2 linked regions of the Thiocystis violascens DSM 198 genome follow. The protein of the gene in region 1 interacts with the protein of each later gene in a pairwise test. Links are inferred from orthologs where the notes say so. Each region holds a gene or a part of one and is shown in the gene's direction. Other genes may lie near its edges.

Region 1 (5,717 bases):
AGGCACTGGCGGACGAAGGGGAAATCCCCACGACGATGGTCTCAGAAGCCATCGCGAAGTACCGCATCGACCCGGAAAAGCCCAACCCGGTCACGGTTTGAAGCACCCGGCAACACAGGCCCAGGAGGACACAGCGTGGCAACCGTCGAAGAAATTCTGCTGCCCGACATCGGGGACTTTTCCAATGTCGAGGTGATCGAGATCCTGGTCGCCCCCGGTGACCGGATCGAAGTCGAGCAATCCGTGCTCACCCTAGAAAGCGAAAAAGCGACCATCGAGATTCCCTCGCCTAAGAGCGGCGTGGTGAAGGAGATTATCGCCAAGGTCGGAGGCAAAATCAGCCAGGGTTCGCCGCTGATGACACTTGAGGTGTCGGAGACGGCGGAGGCAAGCGATGTCTCGACTCCGACGGCGGAGCCAGCCGTCGCGACACCGGAAGTTCAGCCGTATCGGCCATCGGCCGCCACGCTCGCGACCCGGCCCGCACCCAAAGCGCCGGGAAAATCCGTCGATAGCGGCGAGACGGTTTCGGTCGTCCTGCCGGACGTGGGCGATTTCAGCGATGTCCCGGTGGTCGAGATCCTGATCGCCCCCGGCGACCGGATCGAGGTCAATCAATCCCTGCTGACGCTGGAGACCGACAAGGCGACCATGGAGATTCCCTCGCCTCAGGCGGGCGTGGTCGAGGAAGTAGTCGTGAAGCTCGGCGATACCCTGAACCCCGGCGATCTGATCCTGACCCTGCGCGCCGAACCCGGCGCCGAGACCAGTCCGCCAGCAGCCAGGGAAGCGGAGCGTCCGCCGCCCCGACCGACGCCGAGTCAGACCGCCACATCGATCCCCGACACCGCCGCCGAACGCTCGACCGTCAGCGTGCGGGCACACGGCGAGGCCGAGCGCCGACAGGCGCCGGTGCTGCCGCGTCCGGAGGATATGACCGCCATCGCCAAAGGCCGTAAGCCACACGCCAGCCCCGGCGTGCGCCGCTTCGCGCGCCAGCTCGGCGTCGACCTGGCGCGGGTCAAGGGGTCAGGCCCCAAGGGTCGCGTGGTCAAGGACGACGTGCAGAACTTCGTCAAACAGGCGCTCACCCAGGGCGCGGGCGCCGCCTCCGCGACGGCGCTGCCCTTCCAGCTCCCCTCGGCCCCCGAGATCGATTTTGCCCGTTTCGGCGAGGTCGAGCTGACCGAACTGCCGCGCATCAAGAAGATTAGCGGACGGCATTTGCATCGCAGTTGGATCACCGTCCCGCATGTCACCCAATTCGACGAGGCGGACATTACCGAACTGGAAGCCTTCCGCAAGAACCAGCAGGAGGCGGCCGCCAAGGAAGGCGTCAAGCTCACCTTCCTGCCCTTCCTGCTCAAGGTCGTCGCCACCGCGCTCAACCGGATGCCGATCCTCAAGGCATCCCTGAGCGGCGATGGCGAACACCTGATCCACAAACGCTTCACGCATATCGGCGTGGCGGTCGACACCCCCAAGGGACTGCTGGTGCCCGTGGTGCGCGACGTGGACCGGAAAAGTCTCTACGCGCTGGCCCGCGAACTGACCGACCTCAGCGCCAAGGCACGCGACGGCAAGCTGTTGCCCGGCGACATGCAGGGCGGCTGCTTCTCCATCTCCAGTCTCGGCGGCATCGGCGGCACCGCCTTCACGCCCATCGTCAACGCCCCTGAGGTCGCCATTCTCGGCGTCTCCCGCTCCGCGATCAAGCCGGTCTGGGACGGTGAAGCGTTCGCGCCGCGACTGCTGCTGCCGCTCTCGCTTTCCTACGATCACCGTGTCGTCGACGGGGCCGATGGGGCACGCTTCACGGCCTTGCTGGGGCAGTTGCTGGGGGATATTCGTCGGTTATTGCTGTAAAACTTCTTTTTTTCTCGTGACGCCGCGTCGTGGTGTCACGAGACAAACCCCTTCGATTCACGCCATCCAAATGATTCCCCCCAAAGAGGCCGACCACTTGAGCACGCAGAGACCGCGACGCATTGGCGTTCTGACCAGTGGGGGAGACGCTCCCGGCATGAATGCCTGCCTGCGCGCCATCGTGCGCACGGCGGTGTATCACAACCTGGAGGTGATCGGTTTCCAGCGCGGTTATTGCGGGGTGCTGCTCGGGGAATACCTGACCCTCGACGCGCGCTCGGTCGCCAACATCATCCATCGCGGCGGAACCATCCTGGGCAGCGCCCGCTGTCCCGAGATGCATCATGTCGAGGGACTGGAGCGCGCGGCGAGTACCCTGAAAGGACTCGGGATCGAGGCCCTGCTCGTGATCGGCGGCAATGGCTCCATGCAAGGCGCGCTGTCGCTCGCCGAGCATTGGTCCGGGCAAATCATCGGACTGCCCGGCACCATCGACAACGATTTGGGTGGCACCGACTGGACCATCGGCTTTTTCACCGCATTGGATACCGCGCTGGATGCCGCCGACCGTCTGCGCGACACCGCCGAGGCGTTCGATCGCATCTTCCTGCTGGAGGTCATGGGACGGCATGCCGGCTGGATCGCCCTGTTCACGGGCATCGGCGGCGGCGCCGAGGAGATTTTGATTCCCGAGCACGCCTACGACCCCGACACCATCGTCAAGCGCATCAAGGAATCCCGTTCCCGCGGCAAGCGCAGCCACATCATTGTCGTGGCCGAAGGCGCCTGCGAAGGGGGCGTGAGCCGGGTGGCGGCGGACATCGAGGGCCACGGCTTCGAGACGCGCACCTGCGTGCTGGGTCATGTCCAGCGCGGCGGCTCGCCAGTGGCGCTGGATCGCTATCTGGCCACCGAACTTGGCGTCTTCGCCGTCCAGGCGGCGCTTGATGGCAAGAGCCATGTACTCGCGGGCAAGCAGGGGAAGACCAATCGGTTGGTCCCACTGAACGAGGCCCTGGATGGCAATAACCAACCGCCCATGCATCTGCTGGAGATTAACCGCTTCCTGGCGACCTGAACCACCTGCCAAGTTGTCTCCCGCGATCTCCCAGACACCAACCGTTGTTCGTGGATTGATCGACATGATTTCTCGTGATACCGCTCTGCGGTGTCACGCCTCTGACGGCGCTCCGCATCCTTAGCAATCCGACGCAGACCTTCGCCTCACGCGCCCGGATCGTTTAGCATTCCCTCCCAATCGAATTCATTGATCACCCAGCGCCGCTTCAGGCCATAGAGAAATATTGCACCATGAACGAAACGATCGAAATCAAGGTTCCGGATATCGGCGACTTCAAGGATGTGGAAGTCATCGAGGTGCTGGTATCGCCCGGCGACCAAGTCACTGAAGAAGCGTCACTGATCGCCCTCGAAAGCGACAAGACGACCATGGAAATTCCCGCTCCGTGCGCGGGAACCGTCAAGTCCGTCAGCGTCAAGGTTGGCGACCGGGTCTCGCAAAACGCTGCCATCCTCACGCTGGAGGTCGACAGCGAAGCCGCCGCCCGCGTCAGATCCGGCGCCGCGGCAAACGTCGCCGGCGATCAAGGCCCGGCGGATCTGGTGACCGAGGTCGTGATCCTCGGCGCCGGTCCCGGCGGCTACACCGCCGCCTTCCGCGCCGCCGATCTGGGCAAGAAAGTGGTCCTGATCGAGCGTTACGAAACGCTCGGCGGGGTCTGTCTCAATGTCGGCTGCATCCCCTCCAAGGCGCTGCTGCATACCGCCGTCATCATGGAAGAGGTCAAAACGCTGGGCGTCATGGGCGTCACCTACGCCGCCCCCGAGGTCGATCTCGACCAGATGCGCGCGGGCAAGAATCAGGTGGTCGCCAAGCTCACCGGCGGACTCGCCGCCATGGCCAAGCAGCGCAAGGTGCAGGTGATCCAGGGCAGCGGGCGTTTCGAGTCGCCCAATCGCATCGGTGTCGAAACCAAGGAAGGCCGGGTACGCATCCAGTTCGACCAGGCCATCATCGCCTGCGGTTCGTCCTCGATCAAAATCCCCGGCTTTCCGCATGAAGATCCGCGCGTCATGGACTCCACCGACGCGCTCGCGCTGGCCGATGTGCCGGAGCGGATGCTGATCGTCGGGGGCGGCATCATCGGTCTGGAGATGGCGAGCGTCTACAGCGCGCTCGGCTCGAAGATCGACGTGGTGGAGTTCAAGGACCAACTCATGCCCGGCTGCGACCTGGATCTGGTCCGCTGTGTCGAGAAGATCATCAAGAAACGCTACGACCGGATCATGCTGGAAACCAAGGTCGCCAGTCTGAGCGCCAGCGCCGAGGGCATCAAGGCCGTCTTCGAGGGCAAGCATCCCGGCGAGTCGACCTACGACAAGGTGCTGGTCGCGGTGGGCCGTCTGCCCAACGGCAAGCTGATCAATGCCGAGGCCGCCGGGGTCAAGGTCGATCAGCATGGCTTCATCAAGGTCGATCAGCACATGCGCACCAACGTGCCCAACATCTTCGCCATTGGCGACGTGGTTGGCGGCCCGATGCTGGCCCACAAGGCGACTCACGAGGCCAAGGTCGCCGCTGAGGTGATCGCCGGACTGCCCGCGCTCTTCGACCCGCTGACCATTCCCTCGGTCGCCTACACCGACCCCGAGGTCGCCTGGATGGGGCTGACCGAAACCAAGGCCAAGGCCGACGGCATCCCCTACGAAAAAGGCGTCTTCCCCTGGGCCGCGAGCGGCCGCGCGCTCGGCATCCATCGCGACGAGGGCATGACCAAGCTGCTGTTCGACCCCGAGACCAAGCGCATCCTTGGGGCCGGCATCGCCGGACCCAACGCCGGCGAACTGATCGGCGAGGCCGTGCTGGCGCTGGAGATGGGCGCGGACATGGAAGACATCGGGCTGACCATCCACCCACATCCGACCCTGTGCGAAACCATCGGGCTGGCGGCGGAGATGGCGCATGGGTCGATTACGGATTTGATTGCGCCGAAGAAGCGTTAGGGTGCATCCAAATCCATGCCCAAGGAACCCGAGTTCGCAACAGCCGGAAGCCAGCGCTGGCTCCAGATTGCCGTCGCCAAGGCACCTCATCTCATCGAGCAGGCACTCCGCGATGCGGGTGCCATCGAGGAGGATGAAACGCTCGCTTGGTGCTCGCCAATTGGCTTCACGCACTTTGCGGAGTATCGCGATGAAGCGGCTTTCAGGATGCTTGGTATCGGCGAGTTTCCGATCCGCGACCTGACGGATTTCTGGCCCCGTCGCGGTCCGGTTTGGGATGGGCTGGCCGTCACGAATCGAGAGAGGTTCGTCCTCGTCGAAGCCAAGGCGCATGTCGCGGAGGTCTTGTCACCTCCATCGAAAGCTGGCCTAAAGTCCAGAGCGATCATTGATGCCGCGCTTGAGGAAGCGCGCGTATTCTATGCCCCGCGCTCAAACAAAGTTTGGTCAGAGCATTTCTACCAATATGTGAACCGCCTTGCACATCAATACCTTGTCGCACATGTCAACGAACTTCCTTCTCGCCTCGTCTTCCTTGACTTCTACAATGCCAGAGACATGAAAGGGCCATCCAGCGCCGCCGAGTGGGTGGGTGTAGCGAAACTGATTCATGCTTTCCTTGGGCTACCCGAATCACTCGAACGCTTTGGCGTCTATCATGCGTTCGTCGATGTGGAAGAACTGGAAAATGCACTCTGCTCTCCCAGTCAACTGGGCTGACTCATTTGACACATCAGCAGCTCGCGTTTGATTTGGTCGGCGATTTAACGATCTCCCGGTCTCCCAAGGTTTCCGCCGCCATCGAATGGCTGTCCGAAGCCAAGGAA
Region 2 (5,445 bases), 480 kb from region 1 along the record:
CCGGTTCGCTCTACGCCCCCGACCGCATGCCGCTGCGCGAGATCGTCGCGATGGTCGAGCAGACCTACTGCGGCACGGTCGGCTCCGAGTATATGCACATCACCAGCACCCCGGAGCGGCGCTGGATCCAGAAGCGCCTCGAAGGCTATCGCGCCACGCCCGAACTGGACGACGCCGATCGCCGCTGGCTGCTGACCCTGCTGACCGCCGCCGAGGGCTTCGAGAAATATCTGCACCAGCGCTACGTGGGCCAGAAACGCTTCTCGCTGGAGGGCGGCGACGCGCTCATCCCCATGCTCGACGAGCTGATCCAGCGCGCCGGGCGCAAGGGTCAGCAGGAGATCGTCATCGGCATGGCGCATCGCGGACGCCTGAATGTGCTGACCAACCTCTTCGGCAAGCCGCCCACCGACATCTTCGACGAGTTCGAGGGCCGGGTTCACATGGACTGGCGCAAGATGGCCGGCGATGTCAAATACCACATGGGCTTCGCCACCGACATCGAGACCCCTGGCGGCATCGTCCATCTGGTGCTGGGCTTCAACCCCTCGCACCTGGAGATCATCAACCCGGTCATCGAGGGTTCGGTGCGCGCCCGCCAGCGCCGCCGGCTCGACCGCGCGGGGAATCTGGTTCTGCCGGTGCTGATCCACGGCGACGCGGCCTTCGCCGGCCAGGGCGTGGTGATGGAGACCCTGCAACTCTCGCAGACCCGCAGTTATTCGACCGGCGGCACGGTCCACATCGTCATCAACAACCAGATCGGCTTCACCACCAGCCACCCGCTGGACGCGCGCTCCAGCGCCTATTGCACCGATGTCGGAAAGCTGGTTCAGGCGCCCGTGTTTCACGTCAACGGCGACGACCCGGAGGCGGTGATCTTCGTCACCCGCATGGCGCTGGATTTCCGTAACCAGTTCCACAAGGATGTCATCATCGATCTGGTCTGTTATCGCCGTCTCGGTCATAACGAGGCCGACGAACCGGCCGTGACCCAGCCGATGATGTACGCCAAGATCCGCAACCATCCGACCCCGCGCGCCGTTTATGCCGACCGGCTCGTCGCCGGGGGCGTCATCGAGAAAGACGCGGTGGACGCCATGATCGCCGACTACCGCGATTCGCTCGAACAGGGCGTGGTGGTCGCGCGCCCGGTGCTCTGCGGGCTCGATCATCTCTATCGGGTCGACTGGGGCTTCTGCCGGGGCACCGACTGGGATCAGGATCTGGACACCGGCGTCCCGCTCGCCAAACTCCAGGCGCTCACCGAAGCCATGCTGCGGCTGCCCGAGGGCTTCGCGCTCCATCCGCGCGTCGAAAAACTGTGGGACGAGCGGCGCAAGATGGGCCAGGGCGATCAACTCTTGAACTGGGGCTTCGCCGAGAATCTGGCCTATGCGACCTTGCTCGACGCCGGCATCCCGGTGCGTCTATCCGGGCAGGACGTGGGGCGTGGCACCTTTGTCCACCGTCACGCCAAGATCCACGATCAACTGACCGGCGACTCCTATACCCCACTTCAGCATCTGAGCGACACTCAAGGTGCCTTCATCGCCATCGACTCCATCCTCTCCGAGGAGGCCGTTCTCGGCTACGAATACGGCTTCGCCACCGCCGAGCCCACCGCGCTCACTTTGTGGGAGGCGCAGTTTGGCGATTTCGCCAACGGCGCGCAGGTGGTCATCGACCAGTTCATCACCTCCGCCGGAACCAAATGGGGTCTGTGCTGCGGGCTGGTCATGCTGCTACCGCACGGTCTCGAAGGTCAGGGCGCGGAACATTCCTCGGCGCGCATCGAACGCTTCCTACAACTCAGTGCCGAGCACAACATCCAGGTCTGCGTCCCCACCACACCGGCGCAGATGTTCCATCTGCTGCGTCGCCAGATGGTGCGCGACTACCGTAAACCGCTGATCGTGATGACGCCCAAAAGCCTGCTGCGGCATCGTCTGGCGGTCTCCTCGCTGGACGAACTCGCTGGCGGACAATTTCAGACGATCATCCCGGAGATCGATCCCATCGACCCCGCCGGGGTGGAACGGCTGATCTTCTGCTGCGGCAAGGTCTATTTCGATCTGTTGGAGGCCAGACGCGCCCGCAGTCTGACCAATGCGGCCATCATCCGACTCGAACAGCTCTATCCCTTTCCCAGCGAACCGTTCGCCGCTGCGATCGATCATTACGGCGCGACCGAGGAAATCGTCTGGTGCCAGGAAGAGCCACAGAACCAGGGCGCCTGGGACCAGATCAAGCATCGCTTCCACAATCTGATCCAGATGGGCAAACGCCCCTATTATGTCGGACGCGCCAGTTCCGCGGCCCCCGCCGTCGGGCATCGCGCCGCCCATGTCGAGCAGCACGAACGGCTGATCGACGAAGCCCTGACCGGCCAATTCAACCCGAAAATGAACAAAAGGATCCCCCCGCAATGAGCCGCGAAGTCCGCGTCCCCGCACTCCCCGAATCCGTCGCCGACGCCACCGTCGCGGCCTGGCACAAACAACCCGGCGACCAGGTCCGGGAGGGCGAGAATCTGGTCGATCTCGAAACCGACAAGGTCGTGCTGGAGGTGCCCTCCCCCGTGGACGGCGTGCTCGGCGCGATCCAGGCCCGCGAGGGCGATCTCGTGCAGGCCGACGCCGTGCTCGGGCTCATCGAGTCCGGCGCGCGCAAGGCGCCCGGCACGCCGCGTCCCAGCGTCACGTCGCCTTCCAGCCGGGCGCCGCTCGAATCCGTCGCCCCCATGAATTCGCCGCCCCAGCGACCGCGCCCTGGGCAGGTAATCGCCCCCGCCGCCCGCCGGCTGGTCAAGGAGATGAACCTGGACCCTCAGCAGATCCCCGGCAGCGGCAAGGATGGCCGGATCCAGAAGACCGACGTGGTGCAGTGGCTGGACGAGCGCGAACAGGCGGCGCCCGAGCACGACCCGGACGCGCTCAATCTCAGCGAAGCGCCCGCCCCCAGTCTGACCGGCGAGGCCGGACGCCCAGAACAGCGGGTGCCCATGACCCGTCTGCGCGCGCGCATCGCCGAGCGGTTGGTCCAGGCGCAGCAAAACGCCGCCCTGCTGACCACCTTCAACGAGGTCAACCTCAAGACGGTGCTGGAACTGCGCGAGAAGTACAAAGGACTGTTCGAGACCCGTTACGGCACGCGTCTGGGCTTCATGTCCTTCTTCGTCAAGGCGGCGGTGGACGCGCTCCAGCGCTTCCCCGCCATCAACGCCTCGGTGGACGGCGACGACATCGTCTATCACGGCTATTTCGACATCGGCATCGCCGTCAGCTCCCCGCGCGGACTGGTCGTGCCCACCCTGCGCAACTGCGACCAGTTGAGCATGTCCGACATCGAACAGGGCATCGCCGACTTTGGCCAGAAGGCGAAAGACGGCAGCCTGAGCTACGAGGAACTCACCGGCGGCACCTTTTCCATCACCAACGGCGGCGTCTTCGGCTCGCTGCTCTCGACGCCCATCCTCAACCCGCCGCAAAGCGCGATTCTAGGGATGCACAAGATCCAGGAGCGTCCCATCGTGGAGAATGGCCAGATCGTCATCGCCCCCATGATGTATCTGGCCCTGACCTATGATCATCGGATCATCGACGGACGCGAGGCGGTGCAATTTCTGGTCGCGATCAAGGAGATTCTGGAAGATCCGGCAAGGTTGCTGTTGCGGGTGTAGCGGAGGCGCGGACGTCGATTGGAGTCCCTGATGCGTCCGTTCAGGGGAAACACGGCGGAAACCCGAGACAGACCACGTTTTTCCCTTTCCCGACATTCAGCGAATAAACGTGGTCGGTCCCTGAATTTCACTGAATTTCACTGAATTTCACTGAATTTCACTTACACGAAACTGATATGGAAGAACTGACAACACCACCCTTACAGAAGAGAAAAAGGAGAAAGACTCCGTTACCCCCTCCAGATATGGGTGCGCATAGGAGGAATGCCCGCAAAGCCTCTGATAAGCTGAAAAGCGGGGAACGCCTCTCAGACGAAGAACTTATTTCTCTCTTCAAAGCAGACTATATCGAAAATGAAAAATTAGAAAAAGTAATATCATTATATGGCCAAGATGAATCATTAAAACTCTTTGCGGGTTTTGACTGGAGCAGAAAAAAAAGGCTAGTCGAAATTCAATCAAGAATAATTTGCCTAAACATTGAACTAGAGCTTATCGAATATTTCAAAAAGCATCCAGAACAATTATATACAATATCGCCTAGAAAGTTCGAAGAGTTCGTTGCAGCCGTATTCCGAAATCATGGCTTTGAGGTTCAGCTAACACCCGAAACAAGGGATGGTGGCATGGATATTATAGCGGTCCATAAATCTCCTTTAACTGGAAGCACCGTAAGCTTGATTGAATGCAAAAGATATACCCCTGATAACAAGGTTGGGATAGGAGTTGTTCAAAGGCTTTTGGGAAATGTAATACAACAAGAAGCCCATAAAGGCGTGGTAGTAACCACCTCATTTTTCACTAGAGATGCCATTGCTGTATCAAAACAATCAAGAAACATACTGACTTTAAGTGATTACTCTTCCATCATGTCATGGTTAACGTCAGTATAAACTTTCTAAAGGAAACCCTGGACAGACCAGGTTTTTTCATTTCCCGCCTTTCAGCGAATAAACATGGTCTGCCCCTGAATTTCCTCCCTCTTGTTCCCCGCAATCTCACAAAGTCGTTGACGATGCGCCGGTTTTCAGATAATAAAATCTGTACTCTTGTACCGGAACGGCCCCGGTTTAGTCTTGACGTTAGGGAACTTCATGCACTACATCCTCAATCGTTTCATTCTCGGTGACACTCGCGAAGTGTTGATCTCATCTGACCAGTTCTCCGAAACAGCTAACGCCCATGAGCGCATGCAACTCACTATTGCGTCAGAAGAAAAATTCGATGCTGTTGCTCGAAATTACCTCGACTTTGAAAGCGACATGCTGACAAGCTCTCTTGAGACCGCTCTTGTTGGCTTCGGGCAGGGCATGGAGCAAATGGGAATTCGTCGGTTACTAAATCGAAAGCTCTCCAACCTCCTCAGCGCAACCCGCTCATACGTCGACTTCATTCGTCATGCTACTAAGATCGTCCTTCCTAATGAAGCCGACTCGAAAAAAATTGCAGAGCTATTTTCCGAACACTATGACACATCCCTGGCATATCGCACCCTTGATGTGCTGCGAAATCATGCTCAACACGCCGGCTTTCCCATTCAAAGCATTGAGTACACAACAACGGCGTTGCATGAAATGCCAGGTACATCCCTAAAGAAGACCATCGCACCTATATTGAACATCGAAGAGCTTGAGCAGAACAAGGAACTAAAAAAGTCTGTGGTAAGTGAACTCACTCAACGCGGCAAGAAGGTAAATTTAAAATGCTTCGTCCGCGAGTACGTTGCATCAATGGCCAGTATCCACGAACACTTCCGCGAACTC

What was found. The genes of interacting proteins can lie anywhere in the genome.
Region 2: the proteins of lpdA (region 1) and odhB interact in binary tests that used the Escherichia coli proteins (3 or more experiments, as listed by UniProt). The link is inferred for Thiocystis violascens DSM 198 from one-to-one orthologs.

Annotation. Positions count from the first base shown.
Region 1 is NC_018012.1:3,716,329-3,722,045, reverse strand. Bases 2,693-5,533 are described here. They hold lpdA (dihydrolipoyl dehydrogenase), read left to right. Parts: upstream 2,693-3,177; coding sequence 3,178-4,890; downstream 4,891-5,533. Other genes in these bases: THIVI_RS16500 (hypothetical protein), read left to right, coding at 4,906-5,533; THIVI_RS16510 (ATP-dependent 6-phosphofructokinase), read left to right, coding at 2,693-2,944. Outside these bases: aceE (pyruvate dehydrogenase (acetyl-transferring), homodimeric type), read left to right, coding at 1-101; aceF (dihydrolipoyllysine-residue acetyltransferase), read left to right, coding at 136-1,866; more of THIVI_RS16510, read left to right, coding at 1,937-2,692; more of THIVI_RS16500, read left to right, coding at 5,534-5,610. UniProt on the Escherichia coli protein: Lipoamide dehydrogenase is a component of the glycine cleavage system as well as of the alpha-ketoacid dehydrogenase complexes.
Region 2 is NC_018012.1:4,193,526-4,198,970, reverse strand. What follows is about bases 1,556-4,555. They hold odhB (2-oxoglutarate dehydrogenase complex dihydrolipoyllysine-residue succinyltransferase), read left to right. Parts: upstream 1,556-2,428; coding sequence 2,429-3,682; downstream 3,683-4,555. Other genes in these bases: THIVI_RS24030 (restriction endonuclease), read left to right, coding at 3,859-4,555; THIVI_RS18650 (2-oxoglutarate dehydrogenase E1 component), read left to right, coding at 1,556-2,432. Also shown: more of THIVI_RS18650, read left to right, coding at 1-1,555; more of THIVI_RS24030, read left to right, coding at 4,556-4,575; THIVI_RS18640 (hypothetical protein), read left to right, coding at 4,777-5,445. UniProt on the Escherichia coli protein: E2 component of the 2-oxoglutarate dehydrogenase (OGDH) complex which catalyzes the second step in the conversion of 2-oxoglutarate to succinyl-CoA and CO(2).